4 regions of the Flavobacterium sp. Arc3 genome follow, and region 4 is predicted to be linked to each of the others. Evidence: riboswitches for the same ligand, from Rfam matches in the RefSeq annotation. Region 4 holds a riboswitch; each other region holds the start of a gene.
What was found. Region 4 has a riboswitch for S-adenosylmethionine ahead of QO200_RS00040 (hypothetical protein). Riboswitches for the same ligand answer to the same signal wherever they lie in the genome.

Region 1 (5,063 bases), on a different contig from region 4:
TAATGCATTTGTATTTCTTGAACCAAATTTCAAGATAACATAAACTACAAACGGGCGATTCTGCCCAAAAATTAATCATTTTTTAACCTAAGACAAAAGCGGTGTTTTCCCAACACGTGGCATCGCTTTGTCTTTTTTTTTCTCAACTATGCAAAAAACATATTCCATTTTAGTACCCGAAAACCTCGATTTAGAAGCCAGATTAAAACAGTTTCCCCCAGATTTCAAATACAATATTGATTTTTTTTACTTAATTATACATTTTGTAATTAAAAACCTGGCTTACAAAATTGATAAGAATAAAGAAATTACGACTGAAAAATTATTTATCGGTCTTTCTTCAACAACTTTACAGTCCTTTTGCAGGAATTACAACGAACACATCGATTATCTAATAGAAAATTTTTCGGGAGCAGGACGCATTCTTTGGCGAAGGCCATATACTAAAGGTCACAGTTTTTCTTATAAACTATCCCCGTTTTACGCTAACAAAAAGCTAAAAATTTATACTATTACTGACCAAAATTTGATGAAAAAAATCAAACCTAAATTCGCTTTAAAAATTCAACCTTCAGTCAGGAAACATTATTCCTTCCTCACCAGCTACCTAGACCCAAAAAAAATTACAGTTCAATTGTCTGACGCTTTAAACCACAATGAACGTCTGTACTTAGAAAATTCAGATTACCAAAAATATCTTTTAAACGCTTCAAAAATATTGAAAATGAACAATGGAGAATTCTATATGACACACAAGCCAGAGACTGACGGAAGAATCCATACTTCGCTATCGGGATTCCCTAAAGAGTTCAGAAAATTCTTGCGCTATGAAAATTCCGTTTTGGCCGAAATTGACATTTCCGCATCTGTTCCAACATTTTTATTCTTTATCTTAAGTAATTTAACCAATAACAATTGTCATCTTAATAGTATAATTAATAGTACTAAAACTTATTATAATCATTATATGTTAGTAAAAAAGCGCGTAGCCCTTTGTAGTAAAGAGTTGGAGCAATTTCAAATTCAAATCGGGGAAGGGACCCTATATGAGCGTTTTGTAGACGGGTTTCACACCATCCATTTATTTGATGAAAGGCTAAAACCAGATGAATATTTATTGAGTGCTGTCGAAAAAAAGTTTAACCGCAAATTTGATGGTGATATGGATGATTTAATAAAAGTAGTGAAAACAAATATGCTCTCAATGTTAAACGCAAAGCCCAATACGTTCGTAAACGAAAAAGCAGTTTTTCAATCCTATTTCCCGAAAATGCATTTTTTTATTACGGAGTTAAAAAAGAAAAACCACAGGTTCTATTCCTACCTGACGCTTCAAACCGAAAGCTATTTTATGCTTAACATTGTCGCCCGACAACTGAATAAAGATTTTAGAAAAAAAATTCCATTATTGACTCTTCACGATTGTATCGTAACCACAGAAGATAAAGCAAGTATTGTCAAAACCTTTATGGAAACTACTTTTTTAAAAGAACTAGGCTTTGTTCCGATGCTTAAATCTAAAACATGGGTTTAAGGGGGGGGTTTAATGTCTGTGAGCGTACTGTTACAAGAAAGTATAATCTTACAGGTAAATAATCTTTTACACTCTCAATTATGCTATAATAACAAACCCGCCTAGGTAGCGGGTTTTGTTGTTTAGTGGTCGTGAATGTTGGGTGTTTTATTTCCCTTTAAACAACTCTTCATCTAATCTTGAAAATACAGTACCCATTCTTCTATATTTCATTTTCTTTCCGCTTACACAAAGAGAATACATTCCATTTCCTTTTTGTTCAGAGATATTTAACAATTTTACATCTTTAACCTCGCATTCATTTTCAACTGCAACATGGTTTTTTAAATCCTCTGTTGTTGCGTCGAATTTTTTAAGCCAACTATTTATTCCCTTTTCGCTTTTTGGTTCTACATAATTTGGTTCTAAAGTACAATCGTTTTCAGAAACCACAGTTTTACTTATGTAGTCCCACGTTTTATCACTTTTCAAAACAACTTTTTTTCCGTCTTCTGTCGTTGCAGTTGCGCTTTGAGCTATAGAAATACTCGAAACTATAAATAAGATTGAAATAAATAATTTTTTCATAATTAAAATTTTAAAGTTTATTGTTTTATAAATACAACGCCTGCTGAGGATTCCCATTTAATTTCAGTGTTTGATATTTTACTAAAAGAATAGGTTACTGACTGTCCCATTGGATAATTAATTTTCGCACTGTATGAAGTGCTTGATATTGTCTCTTCAACAGTTACTTTTTCACCTGCTTTTCTAAATGAATCAATTTGTCCTTGTGTACACAGGTCCCCATTTAATATTAGAGTACAAAAATCATTTGAGCTAAATTTAAACCCGAGCCCTTGCCCTTGTAATGCGCCTTCCTGTTTCCATGTTCCTTGAATCCATGTTGGGGGGTTGATATCAGAACTCGAGGTACCGGAGCTATCATCTGAAGATGAACAAGAAAAAATCAAAAGAGCAGTAAAAACATAAAGTAAATTTTTCATAATATATATTTAGGTTTGGTTAATCGCATTTCCATCTGATTTTGCTAATGTATCGATACTAAATGACCGATTTTACAATGTTACTAATATTCAGTATTTGAAAAAGCTCTATATTGAGTCTTTGTAGCAATTTTTTTATAATTGTTAACGAGGATTAAATTAAAAATCACGCCCGTGAATTTAACAAATATAACACTACTAATTAAAAGAAAACATACCCACAATTAGTGATATTTGCTAAAATATTAAGATGTTTTATAAAAACGTTACGGTTTACCTCAATTTGAGTTATTAATATGCCTGCTTGCAAGTAAGTCTCTTAAGAGTATACCACGAATAATGAAAAGCAATGGAAGAAAATTGACTGTCTTTGTTTCTTTAATTATATAGCTACATTCTCGGCTTCAGTTTAATTTTTAAGCCATATGAAATTACCGTTCATCTTTATTTCACTGCTAATCCAATCAATCTCCAATAGTTCAGGGAGTTCTTGATTGATCAAACATGTGATGCTGTTTCCCGCTCCGTGAATAAGCTGCTCAAATGCGACGACAAAATCACGCTCAAAGACAAATCCTTTAGGGATTAAAATGGTATCAATGATCTTCTGCAATTCCCAAGCGGGCTCGTTCATTTCAGTCATGACCAAGAGCTTCCCATTCGTCTTTCCCCATAGGTTGTTTTCTACGGAAAAATCGTTTACCGAGAGCCCATATTTGTTTAGACTGGAAACATTAATGATTAGGTTGGTGAAGGTGATGTCAATTTTATCACTGTCAATAAAATGGATAGCCATAATGATTTGAATTAAGTTAATAATTTACAGAACATCTTGACAATAAAAAAGGGAGTTGAATAGCACTTTATTTTGGCGGGCTGCCCTCATCTTATTTACCACCGTGGACTCTCGTCTCGGTTGGTTTCTTTCTCCCGGAGGGAAAGAATCTTGATGTTTGAAGGGTAAATATAGAATTATTTTTTGGATTTATCGATATGGAACTTAACGTGACCTACCAAATGATGCTTATTCTATGCCTATAGAAGGTCAACTAGAAGGTGTGTTTTTTATCGTACTCGTTCACCTATTTTACTATAGTGCGGACTACTTGTGTTTTTAACACTTTTTAACAAAGGGAATTGCCAGTGCTTTATGCAATATCTAGAATTTTTTTTGCCAAATTTTTTTTAAAATCCCTTTCGTTATCTTCACATAAATGACCTTTAGAATACCCCGGCACCCCGTAGACGAGAATTCTCCACCCCCCCCTATTAAATGTTGAAAAAGAAGTTTATTCCATTAGTTAAATAAAATACGTAGTCGAAGTTTCATTAGGTTAAATAGGTTCATTTACACACACAATTATGAAAGAGGGGATGTATTGGGGGAATACAAAAAGCAAAAAAGACTTAAAAAACTGATTAACAGCTGTTTAAGTCTTAATGTATGTGCGGATAATAGGACTCGAACCTACACGCCTTGCGGCACCAGATCCTAAGTCTGGCATGTCTACCAATTTCACCATATCCGCGTGCAATTGTGGGTGCAAATATAGTCATAAGTTTGAACTTTCAAAACATTTTTTAAAAAAATTTTTAATTCTATTTTTTGTACTTTTGAAACTATAAAAAATTAGTTAATAAATGGAAAATATCAAGTCATACGTACAAGAAAACAAAGACCGTTTTATCAACGAGTTAATAGAATTATTAAAAATGCCATCTGTAAGTGCAGATGCAGCCTACTCGCAAGATGTTATTGAGACTTCTGAAGCGGTAAAAGTAAGTCTGGAAAAAGCAGGTTGTGATTTTGTAGAAATCTGTGAAACTGACGGTTACCCTATTGTTTATGGTGAAAAAATAATTGACAAAAACTTGCCAACGGTATTAGTTTATGGTCATTATGATGTACAGCCGGCAGACCCGATGGAGCTTTGGACTTCTCCCCCATTTGAGCCTGTGATAAAAAAAACCGACATTCATCCGGAAGGAGCCATTTTTGCACGTGGTGCCTGTGATGATAAAGGACAAATGTACATGCACGTAAAAGCATTCGAATACATGATCCAAAGTAATACTTTGCCTTGTAACGTGAAATTCATGATTGAAGGTGAAGAAGAAGTAGGAAGTGTAAACTTAAAAACCTTTGTTGAAAACAACAATGAAAAGCTTAAAAATGATGTGATTTTAATTTCAGACACTGGAATGATCTCAAATCAACAACCTTCTATTACAACAGGTCTTCGCGGATTAAGTTATGTCGAAGTAGAAGTTACAGGACCCAACCGTGATTTACATTCCGGTTTATACGGTGGTGCAGTGGCTAATCCAATCAATATTTTGGCAAAAATGATTGCTTCTCTTCATGACGAAAACAATCATATTACCATTCCTGGATTTTATGACAATGTAGAGGAACTATCTCTTGAAGAAAGAGCCGAAATGGCAAAAGCGCCATTCAGCTTGGAAAAATATAAAAAAGCACTTGACCTGAAAGACGTTTATGGCGAAAAAGGATATGTGACTAACGAAAGAAACTCTATTCG
Region 2 (5,063 bases), on a different contig from region 4:
GGGTGGTAATAAAAGATAATGTGGGCATTGGAGCACTTTGTACAATAGACAAAGGGGTTACAGGTGATACCATCATTGGCGAAGGAACAAAAATTGACAATCAGGTTCATGTAGGACATGACACTGTAATTGGCGAAAAATGTTTAATTGCATCACAAACTGGAATAGCAGGTTGCGTTATTATTGAAGATGAAGTCACGATCTGGGGACAGGTAGGAACTACTAGCGGAATTACGATAGGTAAAAAAGCGGTGATTATGGGTCAAACAGGTGTTACTAAATCTGTTGAAGGCGGAAAATCCTATTTTGGCACCCCCATAGAAGAGTCTAGAGAAAAATTAAAACAACTGGCCAATATTAAAAAAATACCAGATATTTTAAATAAATTGAAATAATATGACAGCAAAGGAACTCGTTCAAGATTTTTACAAATCAGATGCTCTAATTAACAGTACCACTATGAAAGAATATTTGCACTCTGATGTTACGTTGGATTGGAATAGTAGTAAGGGTTTTGTCCAATTGGATTATGACTCTTTAGTAGATCTTTCCGAAGAGTTGGGTAGAGCTTATGTTCGCTCAAAGATCAGGATTAGTCATATTATTGCCGAAAATGATATGATTAGTGTACGCTATTCTCATTTTGTAAAAACAATTGAAAATCCGAGAGAGGAGATGTTATTGGCGCATTTTATAGCAATTTGGGAAATAAAAGACAATAAATTATATAGAGGTTATCAAATGAGTCAATTATCATAATATATTTTGATAAGAAAAGGCCACAAAATAATTTCAAAACCTTACTTTTGCAACACAACTTATAAAAATCACATAAAATATATATCATGAGTGTTTTAGTTAATAAAGATTCCAAAATAATTGTTCAAGGATTTACAGGAAGTGAAGGAACTTTCCATGCTTCTCAAATGATCGAGTACGGAACAAACGTTGTAGGTGGTGTAACTCCAGGAAAAGGGGGAACAACTCATTTAGATCGTCCTGTTTTTAATACTGTACAAGATGCAGTAGAACAAGCAGGTGCTGATACTACTATTATTTTTGTACCACCCGCTTTTGCTGCTGATGCAATAATGGAAGCTGCTGATGCAGGAATAAAAGTTATTATCGCTATTACGGAAGGAATTCCTGTGGCTGATATGATCAAAGCAAACGCTTATGTTAAAGAAAGAAACGCTAGGCTAATAGGACCTAACTGTCCAGGAGTTATTACTCCAGGTGAAGCTAAAGTTGGTATCATGCCAGGTTTTGTTTTCAAAAAAGGAACTGTAGGTATTGTTTCTAAATCAGGAACATTAACGTATGAAGCAGCTGACCAAGTAGTAAAACAAGGTTTAGGTATTACTACTGCAATTGGTATTGGAGGAGATCCTATCATTGGAACTACTACGAAAGAAGCAGTTGAGTTGTTAATGAATGATCCAGAAACAGAATGTATTGTAATGATAGGTGAAATAGGTGGACAACTAGAAGCAGATGCTGCTCACTGGATTAAAGCCGATGGTAACCGTAAACCAGTTGTAGGATTCATTGCAGGAGTTACCGCTCCAGCAGGTCGTACAATGGGTCATGCAGGTGCTATTGTAGGTGGAACTGATGATACAGCAGAAGCTAAAAAACAAATCATGAGAGAATGTGGAATACACGTAGTGGATTCTCCAGCTGAAATTGGTAAAAAAGTAAAAGAAGTTTTAGGATAGTCATCTATTTTAAAACTAAAATATAAAAAGCCTCACATTTGTGGGGCTTTTTTATTATAAAATAGAATTAAAGAAATACCTTTGCACTTTATTAAAAACAGCTATTTTACCGCTTTAACTTTAATAATAATAAATAGAAACGAATGGTTTAGATAATCCTCACGATTTTGTGGGGTATTTTTTTGAGGAAGCCAATTCAAATAAAAATAAAACAATATGTATAAGGAATTAAAAAAATTTAAAGTTAGCGACAAATTTTCATTTGCTGCAGATGACAGTTTAGAACAAGTTTGTAATGCTTCAGAAGGAAGTGGCGTGTTTTTAGTGTATGCAGTAGCAGAAGAAAAAGAGTTGATCATGGTAGGTTCTACAGGAACAGTACAAAATGACGGAACTTTGAAAATTAAAAATGGTGGTCTAAAAGAAAAGATTGTTGAAGGGCACCAGTTTGCAAAAACAGGAAGGAAATATTCTTGGCCAGCGCAAATGAAAAAAGAAGATATCAGCTTGTTAGAAGTTGTTTGGTATGAAACATTCAATGATGATACTAAAGGTATTCCTACTGCTGTAGAAGGACAAGTTTTACAAATTTTCTTAGATGAAAATGGTAGATTACCAAGATGGAATGTAGCTTTCTAGTCAATTTCATAAATCATATATTTTATAAAAAAAGCTTTACTTCGGTAAGGCTTTTTTTTTTAGGAAAATAATTTATTACTAATTGATTTCTATATATTTGATTACTTTAATTTATGAAATGAAAAAACTTTACTTTTTACTTATTGGATTTTGTTTTTTTGGAAGTGTTAATGCTCAGGTTATTGATATACCAGATGTCAATTTTAAGAAAAAATTACTAGAAGCAAGTGTAGACAGTTATATTGCAACCAATGTTTATTTTAGCCCCTTATAAGTTCGGAGTGATATTTTAAATTTCAAATAGTACATTTGAGATATGAAATACAAGAAATGGAGTTTAGAAGAGAAGTTAGAAATTTTATCTTCTTGCGAAGAATCAGGAGTTGTAGAAACCTGCCGTAAATACAGTGTTAGTAAAGGAACTTTGTACAGTTGGAAGAAGAAGCATGAGAAACAAGGAGAAGCAGGTTTAAAAGTCACTTATGACGATCGTAGCAAAGAGTTAAAGCAAGCTGAGGAAGAAAACCGTATCCTACGTAAATTATTAGCTAATAAAGAAATTGAACTAGAAGTTGGACGTGAACTTTTAAAAAAAAAGTTTGGGACGTCCGATCCAAGAAAGATTTAGTTGATAGTATTTGTAGCAAGTATAAAATCAGTAAAAGCAAAGTCATTGTGATGGTAGGTATGATTCAAAGTAGTTACTACCGAAGACCAAGCCATGGTAAAAAAGGTAATAAGCCTAGTGTCTTTACTTATAATAAATCCAAAGGAATGGTAATTCAAGAAGTTGTTATTAAATCGGTTAAAGAAATCTTAAGTCATGAGTTTATAGACTGCGGATACCGTTTAATGACCTCTTATTTACATCGAGATGGCTATAAGATTAAAACATTACCAACATTAGTAGTTGGCGATACATTCCAAAATGAAGCTAATATTTATTTTGATTATAACTTTCCAATTCTGACAAACAAAGCGACATCTACCTTTAAAACCTTAGCAACTTCAGATTTTGAATTTTCAAATTACTTTAGTGTGTTTCCAAATCCAGTAAATGAGATTCTAAATATTAATTATAAAAATTCTATAGAAGTACAATCAATAGCAATTTATGATATTCTTGGACAAATGGTCATTGCTGTTCCGAATGCGACTTCAGTAACAAAGGTTGATGTTTCTAAACTGGCTTCCGGAAAGTATTTCTTGAAAATGAATACAGATAAAGGAAGTTCGAATATGAAATTTATAAAAAACTAAATTAGTTATAAAAAAGCTTTACTTCGGTAAGGCTTTTTTTTGTAAAATATTTTTTTTGATCGAAGGTGACGATTTCAAAAAATAATAATTACTTTTGCAGCCGTTATCACGAATCTCAAAAAGAGATAGCAACCTGCAACAACGAGCAAGGTGCTAAAACGATAAGCCAAATCCTTTGGAAAAAACGTTGTTTTACATTCCCATTTTTTTAGCTATTGTTTTTCGTCATATTTATATCATTATAAAACTGATTTATGACTCATTTATTGAAAAAAAAAGGAAATGCATTTGCTTTAATTCCCTTATTGATTTTTATTTTTATTTTTTTAGGAGCCGGTATATGGCTTGATGATTTCTATGCTTTACCTGCGCCAATTGCTGTTGTGATAGGAATTATTTCTGCTTTCTTACTTTTTAAGAGTTCGTCAGATGAGAAAGTAGCCACTTTGATTGCTGGTTGTGGAGAGAGTAAAATTATGACCATGTGTCTCATTTATCTTCTCGCGGGAGCATTTGCTGTTGTTAGTAAAGCAACGGGAGGTGTGGATGCAGTTGTAAGCCTTGGAATTAATACAATTGATGTCGCTTATTTTCCGTTAGGGATCTTTTTAATAGCGGCCTTTTTATCAACAGCTACTGGAACTTCTGTGGGAGCCATTGTAGCTATTGGGCCTATCGCAGTAAATCTGGCTAATTCAAGTGGAGCTTCATTGCCATTGATTGCAGGCGCTTTGTTAGGTGGTTCGATGCTTGGAGATAATCTATCGATGATTTCAGATACTACAATTGCTGCTACGCAATCATTAGGATGTAAACTGAAAGATAAATTCAAAATAAATTTATTCATTGCTTTTCCCGCAGCCATTATAACCGTTCTAGTTTTCTTTTATTTGGGACTGAACTCTGATATTACTGCAGTGGCGATTCCTAAGACCAATTTTGAATGGATAACTATTCTTCCTTACGTTCTAGTAATTGTATTAGCATTAGTTGGCATAAACGTTTTTTCAACACTGATTATTGGAACTTTATTAGCTGGATTGATTGGGTATTTTGGAAATCATTTTACGTTGATGGAATTTGCCCAAAAGATATATGAGGGCTTCACTAGTATGACTGAAATATTTTTATTGTCTATGCTTACTGGTGGTTTAGCAGCAATGGTTGATAAAGCTGGAGGAATTGATTATTTATTGTACCAAATCAAAAAGCGCATTAAAAGTAAAAAATCGGCGCAGGCTGGAATTGGTGCTTTGGTAGGTTTTACGAATGTGGCTATTGCCAATAATACAGTTTCCATTGTTATAACAGGTGGAATTGCTAAGGAAATTAGTGATGAATACGATTTGAGTCCCAAGAAAACAGCAGCAATTCTTGATATATTTTCTTGTGTAGTGCAAGGGATCTTGCCTTATGGGGCACAAGTATTGCTGATTTTAAGTTTTG
Region 3 (5,063 bases), on a different contig from region 4:
TCCGCCAACTAATCCATGCCCAAAAATGGCAATATTGATTTTCTTCGCAACCCCAAATATCTCCCCATGAATAACATTCAGCGCTTTGTTAAGTTCTGATTTTTTAACCACTAAACTCACATTCTTACCCGTAACGGTATTATTGAATAAAATAGGAACAATTTTGTTTTTTATCAAAGCCGTATAAGGCTTATGAAACGTACTAAGATCTTGGCCTATTATTGAAATTACCGATACGTTGTCGACAACTGTAATCTTGTTGACATCCTTAGAATAGAAATCATTTTCGAATTCTTTTTCTAATTCGATCATAGCTTTTGTTGCTTTATCAGCAGCAACCACAAGTCCTATTCCTCTTTCTGAAGAACCTTGAGAAATAATACTTACGCTAATATCATTGTCACCCATCACCTTGAAAATACGCGCATCCACTCCTGTTTTTCCAAGTAATCCTCTTCCTTCTAAATTTACCAAAGAAACATTTTCTAAAACAGATAATGTTTTAATTCCGCTGACATTAGAATTTGAAGTAATTAAAGTTCCATTATTTTCGTGATTGAAAGTATTTAAAATACGAAGCGGAATATTTTTCTCTAATAAAGGAATAATTGTTTTTGCATGCAAAATATTCACACCAAAATTAGCAATTTCATTTGCTTCATTATAAGACAAAGATTCAATCTTTTTAGCATCTAAAACCAACTCGGGATTAGCAGTGTAAATTCCATCAACATGAGTGAAATTTTGCAATTCTTCGGCATTGATATAATTAGCGACTAATGACGCCGTATAATTACTTCCGTTTCTACCTAAAGTAGTGGTTTCGTGTTTCGCATTCGAACCAATAAAACCAGTAATCACTAGTATTGAATCTTTATTCTCTTTGAAAATTTGAATGATATTTTTCTTAGAAACAGCGTCCAAAGGTTGTGCATCCCCAAAATTGGAGTCGGTTATGATTAAATCTCTTGTATCTGCTAGTTTTGCAGTAACGCCTCTTTCATTCAATAAAAAAACCAATAATTTAGCCGAAAGTACTTCGCCATGTGCTAAAATTTGGTCTTGAATCTTTGGGCTATAATCACCAATCAAGCTAACGCCTTCAAAAAGTTTATCTAATTTATCAAATTCAGTCGAAAAATCAACGGCCTCAAAACCATCTTTTTGATAGGTTTTAAAACTTTCCAATAGCGGTTTGTAATTTCCGTTTTTGGCTGCAATAGTAAGAATGTCGTCCAGCTCATCCGTTGCTTTTCCTCTTGCCGAAACGACGATTGCAATTTTCTCGTCTTGTTTTATTTTTTCCTCTATAATATCTAAAACTGTGTCGATACCTTCACCGTTTGCTAAAGATTTACCGCCAAATTTAACTATTTTCATTTGTTTTTTATTTTTGAAAACAACTTCTAACAAATTGTCTAATTGTTCGTATTCCATCAAAAAAGCATCGTGCCCATGTTGTGAGTCAATCTCACTATAAAATACATTATTTTTAAATTTTTTAATCTCATTGTACGTATCTCTATTCTCCTTTGCTGTAAAAAACAAATCTGAATTAATTCCTACAATGTATATATTAGCACCCACTTTTGAGATAACTGATTCTAAAGACTCATGATTCCTAGTTATATCAATCGTTTTCAATAATTGGTTCATCATTTTATATGCCGAAAGCTGAAACCTTTTTTCTAATTTTTCTCCATGGTAATTCAGCCAACTTTCTACTTTGAACGTTTCTAGTTGTTCATTGAGATCTCTATTAAATTTTTCTTTGAAAGATTCAGGCGTGCGGTAGCACAACATGGCGTGAACACGAGCGTCTTCAATAGGTTTTTTAGAGTTATTTAGGATTTGCTCTTGCAAATAACAATTAGCAATCAACCAGTCAGTCGCTTTCCAATCTGTAGCTATGGGAATGAAGTTTTGTGCCAGTTTAGGTTCTAGAGCCAAAATTTCCCAAGCAATTCCACCACCAACAGAACCGCCGATAAGAGCAAATAAAGAATCAATCTTTAAAAACCGAAGTCCTTCGATGAAAATCCTTGCGATATCTCTTGCAATAAAATCTCTGTAATTCTCTATAGTCGCTGAATTGAATCCGTTACCAGGAACATCAAAAGAAACAATTGTATATTTCCTAGTATCGATGGTTCTATCGACACCCACAATATCATTCCACCAACCCGATTCGCCAATTACTTGTGAGTTTCCGGTCAAGGCATGATTAATTAAGATAATGGGAGCGGTATGCGAAGCAGCGCCAAAAACCTGATAACTTAAGTTTAGGCTAGCATAAAAAGCACCATTGTGCGTGGTGAAATTTTGTATGGTAATATGTGTTGGGTTATTTTCCAATGTCAAATCTTTTATTAATTTTGATTTGTATTTGGAAATATTAGAAAGAAAAAACTAGGTAAATACTAGAGAAATTCTTGTTGTTATCTTTCCACTTTAGGGAGTGGTAGAATGCAGCACCTTCTTCGATTTCTCGAAGGGTTGCTAAGGCTTCATCGGGTCTAATCCCTCATCCTTTCTTTATAACATTTCAATACGTGTGTGAACTTATTACTGCAAATTAACTACATATTTTTATAACAACCAAACTTTTACCATTCTGATTATTAGCGAAAAATATATTTAACAAAAAAAACGCGAAACATTGCTGAACATAACAATTCAGGAATTCCTCGCGTGTAAATCACTATAAAGACAGCTCGCTATCAATTAGATAAAAAGAGTATCGTTTTCCTTTGAATACATCAAAAACTGTAATGAATTTGGTGATTTATTTAAATCATTAGCATTGGTGTCGTTGATACCAAATCTTGGATGAACTAAATCATCTACCGTGATTTTTATACTATTTTTTTTAGTTTTTAAGTTCCTTAAAAAACTTACCGCTCTGGTAATTCTACTAATTGCCCCCATGTGTCTACTTGTTTAATTGTTGCTATGTTTATTCTTGCTTGTTTGTTACTCTTTATTCTCTTTTAAATACCATAAAAAAACCCTTTTGGATAAATACCAAAAGGGTTAAAGTTATAGTAACTTATACTTTTGGCATATCAACATATTTTTACAAATAAGGTAATCACTAGTGATCTATTATTTCTAAAAATATGTTTTTCCATGCTAATTATCTTTAAATTCTAAATTGTTTTAATAAAAAAGCCTTCCAAAAGAAATAGGAAGGCTGATGCTTAATTATAGCTATAATATAAGGCAATCATTTCCTTGCAGATGATTCCGAAATAGTTTTAAAATTTACAATAATGATTAAATTCATCTTTGGTATTTTCTTGCAACAAATTTCAGTTTTTTTTTGCTAGTTCCCTAATGACTATCAACATTTTAACTCATTTTTAATACAAATATTATAATCTTACAAACTGAGATTGTAATACTATAAAACTCATCTTAATTTTGGATAAAAAAGCAGTGTTTAAACGATATAAAATATACTTTATAAATTCTTACAATAACTCAAAAACTGCTTTTAAGTCTGCTTTTAAATCTTCAATATCTTCTAAACCTACAGAAAGACGAATCAAATCTTTAGAAACTCCTGAAGCTAACTGTTGTTCATCAGATAATTGTTGATGCGTTGTACTTGCTGGATGAATAATTAATGATTTTGTATCTCCAATATTTGCGAGTAGCGAAAATAGTTTGGTATCATCCGCTACTTTTTTTGCCGCTTCAAAACCTCCTTTTAGACCAAAGGTTACTAATCCGTTTTGTCCTTTTGGCAAATAACGTTTAGCCAGATCATAATATTTACTCGACTGTAAACCTGGATAATTCACCCACTCCACTTGCTCTTGACTTTCTAGCCATTGTGCTAATGCTAATCCGTTCTCACTATGTCTTTTTACACGTACGGCCAATGTTTCTAAACCTTGAATAATTTGGAACGCATTAAACGGACTCAAAGCAGCTCCATAATCACGTAGTCCTTCAATTCTTACTCTTGCAATAAAAGCAGCGTTTCCTAAAGCTTCATGATAAACCAAGCCATGATAGCCAGCATTAGGGGTTGTAAATTCCGGAAAACGACCACTACTCCAATCAAAAGTTCCTGCATCAACAATAACTCCTCCTAAAGAAGTTCCGTTACCTGAGATATATTTTGTTAAAGAATGAATAACAATATTCGCTCCGTGCGCTATTGGATTTAGTAAATATGGAGAAGCAACTGTATTATCTACAATCAAAGGAACTTTCAACGCTTTTGCTTCAGCAGAAATAGCTTCAATATCTAATACATCTAACTTTGGGTTCCCCAAACTTTCGATAAAAAACACTTTGGTATTCTCATTCGCTGCCTTAGCAAAATTAGCTGGATCAGAAGGGTCTACAAAAGTGGTTGTAATTCCTAGTCGCGGCAAAGTAGTTTGTAATAAGTTAAACGTTCCTCCATACAAACTGCTAGATGCTACAATATGATCACCCGTTTTTAACAACACTAACAAAGCGGTTGTAATCGCCGCTGTTCCAGAAGCAGTAACAACAGCACCTACACCACCTTCTAATGCTGCTAAACGTTGTTCTAGAATGTCATTAGTAGGATTATTAAGTCTCGTGTAAATGTAGCCCGCTTCAGAAAGCCCGAATAAATTAGCCGCATGCTCTGAATTATCAAAAACATACGATGATGTTTGGTAAATGGGAACCGCTCGAGTTCCTGCGTGTTTTGTTACATCATGTCCAGCATGCAATGCGTTTGTTTCAAATTTATTAGTACTCATAATTTTAGTTTTTTGATTTTATTGTTATTTATTAAATAAAAACCCTTTTAGATAGGTATCCAAAAGGGCTTTAAGCTGTCTTATAAACTTATACTTTTGGATTACCTGAAACAAATACACATCATGGCTTTTGCACAAATCATAGATTTGACAATTGACGGATTAACTTGTTTAAAATTTAGATTGATCATTTTATCTTATTATTTATTCTAAAAGAAGTTCTTCTTTAGTTTTCAAAAAAAAAAGCTTCCCTTTTTGAGGGAAGCTTTTGCTATATTTAAGATTTTAAATTGAAGCAATAGTCTACCCTAAGGA
Region 4 (5,063 bases):
ATATCATTTCTTGCACTTTCTTTTGTAGCATGTGATGATAATCTAGATATTACACCAGAGCAGGATATAACAACTGATGTTGCCATAAGCACATCAGCAAATCTTCGTAAAATTTTAAATAATGCTTATGCAGATGCAAGATCAAGTGTTAGTTATGGTGGAGATATTGCACTGGCATCAGAGTTAATAGCGAATGACGGTGATATTTATTGGAATGGAACCTATAGTCAACCAGGTGAATATAATGAGAAAGCTATCCTAAAAGATAATAGCTATGTGAGAGAGATCTGGCTTAATGGTTATAAAATAAGCAATCAGTCCAATATAATATTGGCTAATTTAACTGTTTTCACAAGCACATCCGAAAAAGATGTTGCGGAGGGGGAAGCAAAATTTCTTAGAGGATTAGTTTATTTTGACTTAGGAAGATTATTTTCTAAACCTTATACAACGGGTTCTGTCAACAGTCAACTTGGAGTTCCTATAGTATTGGATCCAGTTTTAGACCCTGATAAAATTACTTTTCCATCAAGGAATACTCTTGAAGAAGTGTATGCCCAAGTAATTCTTGATTTAACTGATGCGTATGCTTTATTGCCAGAAACAAATGGTGTATATGCTACAAAATATAGTGCAGCAGCACTTTTAGCACGTGTCTATTTGCAAAAAGGAGATTATACAAATGCACGAAATATGGCTAATATTGTAATCAATGATAGTGGTGCAACATTAACGGCTACTTTTGCTAAAGCGTTTAATAATTCGGAAAATTCAACCGAGGATTTGTTTGCATGGCAGGTTAATAGTCAAGATGATAGTATAAACGATTTTAATCTTTTTTGGGCAGGATCTGATTTTGGAGGTCGTTCTGGAAATCCAGATGTTGATATTGAAGATCAGCATTGGGATATTTATGATGATGCAAATGATGAACGTGCTGGTTTCTTTTATGAGGCTGATTATTGGTGTACCACAAAATGGAAAAGCCAGTATGCAAACATCCCGTTTTTACGCTTAGGCGAAATGTATTTGATACGTGCAGAGGCTAATTTAAGAGAAGGAACTGTTTTGGGACTATCTCCTTTGGATGATATTAATATGTTAAGGTTTCGTTCAAATGCTACATTATTCACTACGGTAAATTTGGCAGCTATATTGATGGAAAGAAAAAGAGAATTGTCCTTTGAAGGATTTGCATTATTTGATGCCAAAAGGTTAAAACAAAACATAGGTTCTTTGCCTTACAATGCTAATAATCTCGTTTTACCGATCCCTTTAAGAGAAATGGATGTCAACAAGAATTTAATCCAGAATGATGGGTACTAAATAATGAAGTGTTTAAACTTAGTGAAAGAGGCTGTCCGAAAAGTAATTTTCAGACAGTTTTTTTGTTATTATGCTGAATTTAAGTATGTTTAAGTACTCAAAACAACATTTATGGAGCCCATTTTTAAGCATCATTTAGTTCATCAGCAAGAACTTTTTCCCTTGAATTTAAATGCTTTAATTTCAGAAAATCATTCCGCTAGATTAATAGACTCTGTTGTTGAAAGATTAGAAATACCTGATATTATTTCACAGTATAAAGGTGGTGGTTCTTCTAGCTATCATTCTAAAATGCTTCTTAAAGTACTGTTTTACGGGTATTTAAACAATACTTATTCTTGTCGAAAAATAGCTAAAGCAGTTAAGGAAAACATTTACTTTATGTGGCTTTCAGGTGGTTTACAGCCTGATTTTAGAACTATAAATGATTTCAGAGGACAAAAATTAAAAGGGAACGTCGAAAAGCTTTTCAATCAACTCGTTGAGATGATGGTTGATTTGGAACTTATTAGTCTTGAGAAACAATTTATCGATGGAACCAAAATAGAAGCCAATGCACATAAATACAGTTTTGTTTGGAAAAAAGCAGTTGAAAAAATAAAGAGAGACTTCAAGGTAAGATAGATGCTGTTTTGACCGAAATTGGTCAAGCTATCGCGTCAGACATCATGCATACTGACAATCAAAACGAAACAAAAATTTATAGTCAGAAATTAGCAGAGAAATTTCACAACAATAAAGTTGGCACTTCTGTTCAATGATTAATGGTTATTGCATTATCTTTTTGCATTAGGTTCAAACATAAGTCCAATATATTTTAGACTAAGTATAAACGCAATTACCATTACTATGATATAAATATATCTAAAAGCTACAAACTTATCTTTTTCAGAATTATACCTCCTTATCCACTCAAGACATAAAATCACAAAAAATAGCGCTGGAAGAAAATATGGAATGTTATCTGATATCTCATGGTTACTTCCATAACCATAAGATTCCTTTTTGTCAACATACTCAAATAGAAAAAAAGAAAGACAAACTGGAATTATTAGTTCAAAAGTCCCAGTTAACACTTGAAGGTTGGTTAACTTATAAATGTTTGACTTTTGAACTTTTTTATTAAGTAATGAAGAAATCTTGATACTGGGAAATATTGGTAATATTCCCAATAATACAATAGGTAGCTGAGTTCCCATCACGTGATACACTTCCGAAGAAAACATAATCATAAGAATAAATAAAACTAAAACCAATGTGCCATAAGGCAATAAAAACAACAATATTCTCATATCTATAAATTTACAGTTTAATCTTTTCTCTTAAATCCTTGGGTCTATTGCTTCATCAATCTCTAGCATAACTGTTTCATCTGTAAACACAATCACAGTTCTATTTTGTTGTAACTTATTAAGCAAATGAGAACACAGTTTTATAATTTCATTTTTAAACACCTCAACTTCCAACGGAAATTTAGGGTAGTTTATAAATTCTAACCTTATATGGTTTTCTTCCAGACCGCCTAAAACAATACTACAATCGCTGATTGAAGCGCTTAAATAAATCCTTGCTTCATCTATTCTTTGCTTTTGATACTCTTCAAGGGTATGAATCAAATATTCCTTCTTGTAAAGCTCTTTGCTATATCCTATTTCTAGTCCAAGGGTGATGACCGCTGTAAAGGTTTTTATTGCTTTTGTTTTCATTATTCTTTACAATGTTTAAATATCTCTATTGTATCTAATTGTAACGTCTGAACCAATGCAACTGCTCTTGTAGAATAAGCTCCTGTGAAAGAATACGTGATAACAGCATATTCTTGGTTAGCTTTCAATTGTGAGTAATAGATATCAGGATAAAACTCATAATCCCTTCCATTTGGTTTTTGAAACTTTAAAAAAGTGGTAATACCAGCAATACTTTGGTCGTATAGCTCCTTCTCTTTATATATGTAATTGACTTCTTGAAGTTCGTCAAAAGCGACACTATAAAACTGGAAATCGAGGTCTAAATAAATCTTAAACAGATTTTTTTTAGCCTTTTTTGTTTTTAAAGCAATCTTGAATTTGGAAATAAATTGAGGTATTTTAAACATATTTTTCCTTAGTTTAGGCTCATTGTTTTAGCACCTTCGCTTGTCTAAGCAGGTTGCTACTACTAAATAGTAGTTCGTAATGATATTCAAATATATAAATTAAAAATAAAAACGGACATTAAAATCACACAAATTTTTAAAACTTATAAAAAATAACAATTCAATAGTGACTTAGAATATCACTAAAAACAGGTATAGGCTTCCCGATAAATTAACCCTAATTTTGGTTTTGTTCCTATTTCCATAATTACACACAAATTAAAAAAATGCTCTGAAATGTGGAAAACCGTAAAGATTTAAGTGTCAGATTTTTTACTATTGTAAAGTAAAATTTAAACCAAAAAGAAAAACAAACTTAGGTATCAAATACCCTATAACAACACTCTGGTTGAGTTGTAGTTAATACGCCACCAAAAACAAACGTTATGAAAAAAAGAATTACCCTTATCCTATTAACATTAATTATTAGTTCAACTCTCTTTGGGCAAAAACTTAGCCTAACAGATTTAACTAATTTATGCAACAAGAAGAATTGGCAAGATGTAAATCAATTTATGTTAATAAAAGGATGGACCTATTATAACTCCGAAAAGGGAGATACTGACAATTATAGCACTATTACTTGGTCCTACAATAAAGAGGATTATAGTGATAAAGCCCAAGCATGGTTCTATCTTTATACTTATGATGACTATCCTAATAAAATATCCTATTCTATTTTTAACAAAGGTTCTTATTTATTGATACAAAATTCCTTAACCGCTAACGGCTTCAAATTAGTTGACAGTGCGATTGAAGATGAGAAAGTAATCTCTACATATGGCAGTTCGGGCTATACTTTAATGGTTACAAATGCAAAAAGAAGTGACGATGATTGGTCGGATAGAAGTATGACTTCTTATAATATAACATTGATAAAAAAATCAGGAATCTACGATAATGACAACGGAAAGAAAACAGACTATTACGATGATTATACCGTTAAATTTGAGTACAGTTTGTTAAACGGGCATTTAAACGGACCATTTAATTTTTATGATGAAAAAGGAAACATTAAAAAAAGTGGCACTTATAGCAATGGTTTTTTAAACGGTAAAACAATTGAATATGATGTAGACGGAAGTAAGTCTTTGGAATATATCATGAAAGATGGGAAAAGAAATGGCTTATTAACATCCTTTGAAGACAATAAAATCTCTTATACCACTAATTATAAAGATGACTTGGCAAATGGCTTATATACTGGCCTATATTATGACGAAACTACTGCTGCGCTTTATTTAAAGGAAATTGGTCCTTATGTAAATGATGAAAAAAATGGCAATTGGAAATACGTCTTTATTGATGGTAAAACGGAAAGAACTATAACCTATACCAATTATTTAAAAGACATCAAAGAAGGTCCGTTTCAGGACGTAAAAGGAGACAGTCTTATTGTTGGTAATTATAAAAATGATGAACTTAACGGCAGTTACAAAGTCTATTTAGACGCGCACAAAAATCTTTTTGGAGGAACAATCAATACAAACATTTCTGAACTCAAATTAATTGAGGAGGGGCAATACAATAACGGAAAAAAAACGGGCTATTGGAAAAACTACAACAATTCAGGTAGTCTAAGTGCCGATGGAAATTACAGCGA

Region 1: it holds a riboswitch for S-adenosylmethionine, as region 4 does, so the genes downstream of both, QO200_RS18780 (hypothetical protein) here and QO200_RS00040 (hypothetical protein) in region 4, are expected to answer to the same signal.
Region 2: it holds a riboswitch for S-adenosylmethionine, as region 4 does, so the genes downstream of both, QO200_RS12005 (Na+/H+ antiporter NhaC family protein) here and QO200_RS00040 (hypothetical protein) in region 4, are expected to answer to the same signal.
Region 3: it holds a riboswitch for S-adenosylmethionine, as region 4 does, so the genes downstream of both, thrA (bifunctional aspartate kinase/homoserine dehydrogenase I) here and QO200_RS00040 (hypothetical protein) in region 4, are expected to answer to the same signal.

The regions. Positions count from the first base shown of each region.
Region 1 covers NZ_JASMRI010000041.1:15,254-20,316, forward strand. The annotation lists gene QO200_RS18760 (hypothetical protein) at 1-43, shown strand, start outside; gene QO200_RS18765 (hypothetical protein) at 149-1,534, shown strand; gene QO200_RS18770 (DUF3157 family protein) at 1,682-2,101, opposite strand; gene QO200_RS18775 (hypothetical protein) at 2,119-2,520, opposite strand; gene QO200_RS18780 (hypothetical protein) at 2,930-3,316, opposite strand; SAM-I-IV-variant riboswitch at 3,375-3,478, opposite strand; tRNA gene QO200_RS18785 (tRNA-Leu) at 3,968-4,049, opposite strand; gene QO200_RS18790 (dipeptidase) at 4,162-5,063, shown strand, end outside.
Region 2 covers NZ_JASMRI010000015.1:7,106-12,168, reverse strand. The annotation lists gene QO200_RS12035 (UDP-3-O-(3-hydroxymyristoyl)glucosamine N-acyltransferase) at 1-395, shown strand, start outside; gene QO200_RS12030 (nuclear transport factor 2 family protein) at 397-759, shown strand; gene sucD (succinate--CoA ligase subunit alpha) at 846-1,718, shown strand; gene QO200_RS12020 (hypothetical protein) at 1,935-2,357, shown strand; gene QO200_RS12015 (transposase) at 2,674-2,985, shown strand; gene QO200_RS12010 (T9SS type A sorting domain-containing protein) at 3,036-3,617, shown strand; SAM-I-IV-variant riboswitch at 3,716-3,812, shown strand; gene QO200_RS12005 (Na+/H+ antiporter NhaC family protein) at 3,872-5,063, shown strand, end outside.
Region 3 covers NZ_JASMRI010000021.1:37,530-42,592, forward strand. The annotation lists gene thrA (bifunctional aspartate kinase/homoserine dehydrogenase I) at 1-2,355, opposite strand, end outside; SAM riboswitch class I at 2,436-2,544, opposite strand; gene QO200_RS14675 (hypothetical protein) at 2,725-2,928, opposite strand; gene QO200_RS14680 (O-acetylhomoserine aminocarboxypropyltransferase/cysteine synthase family protein) at 3,474-4,748, opposite strand.
Region 4 covers NZ_JASMRI010000001.1:7,380-12,442, reverse strand. The annotation lists gene QO200_RS00060 (RagB/SusD family nutrient uptake outer membrane protein) at 1-1,326, shown strand, start outside; gene QO200_RS00055 (transposase) at 1,438-1,950, shown strand; gene QO200_RS00050 (hypothetical protein) at 2,103-2,618, opposite strand; gene QO200_RS00045 (hypothetical protein) at 2,649-3,032, opposite strand; gene QO200_RS00040 (hypothetical protein) at 3,032-3,421, opposite strand; SAM-I-IV-variant riboswitch at 3,412-3,509, opposite strand; gene QO200_RS00035 (hypothetical protein) at 3,847-5,063, shown strand, end outside.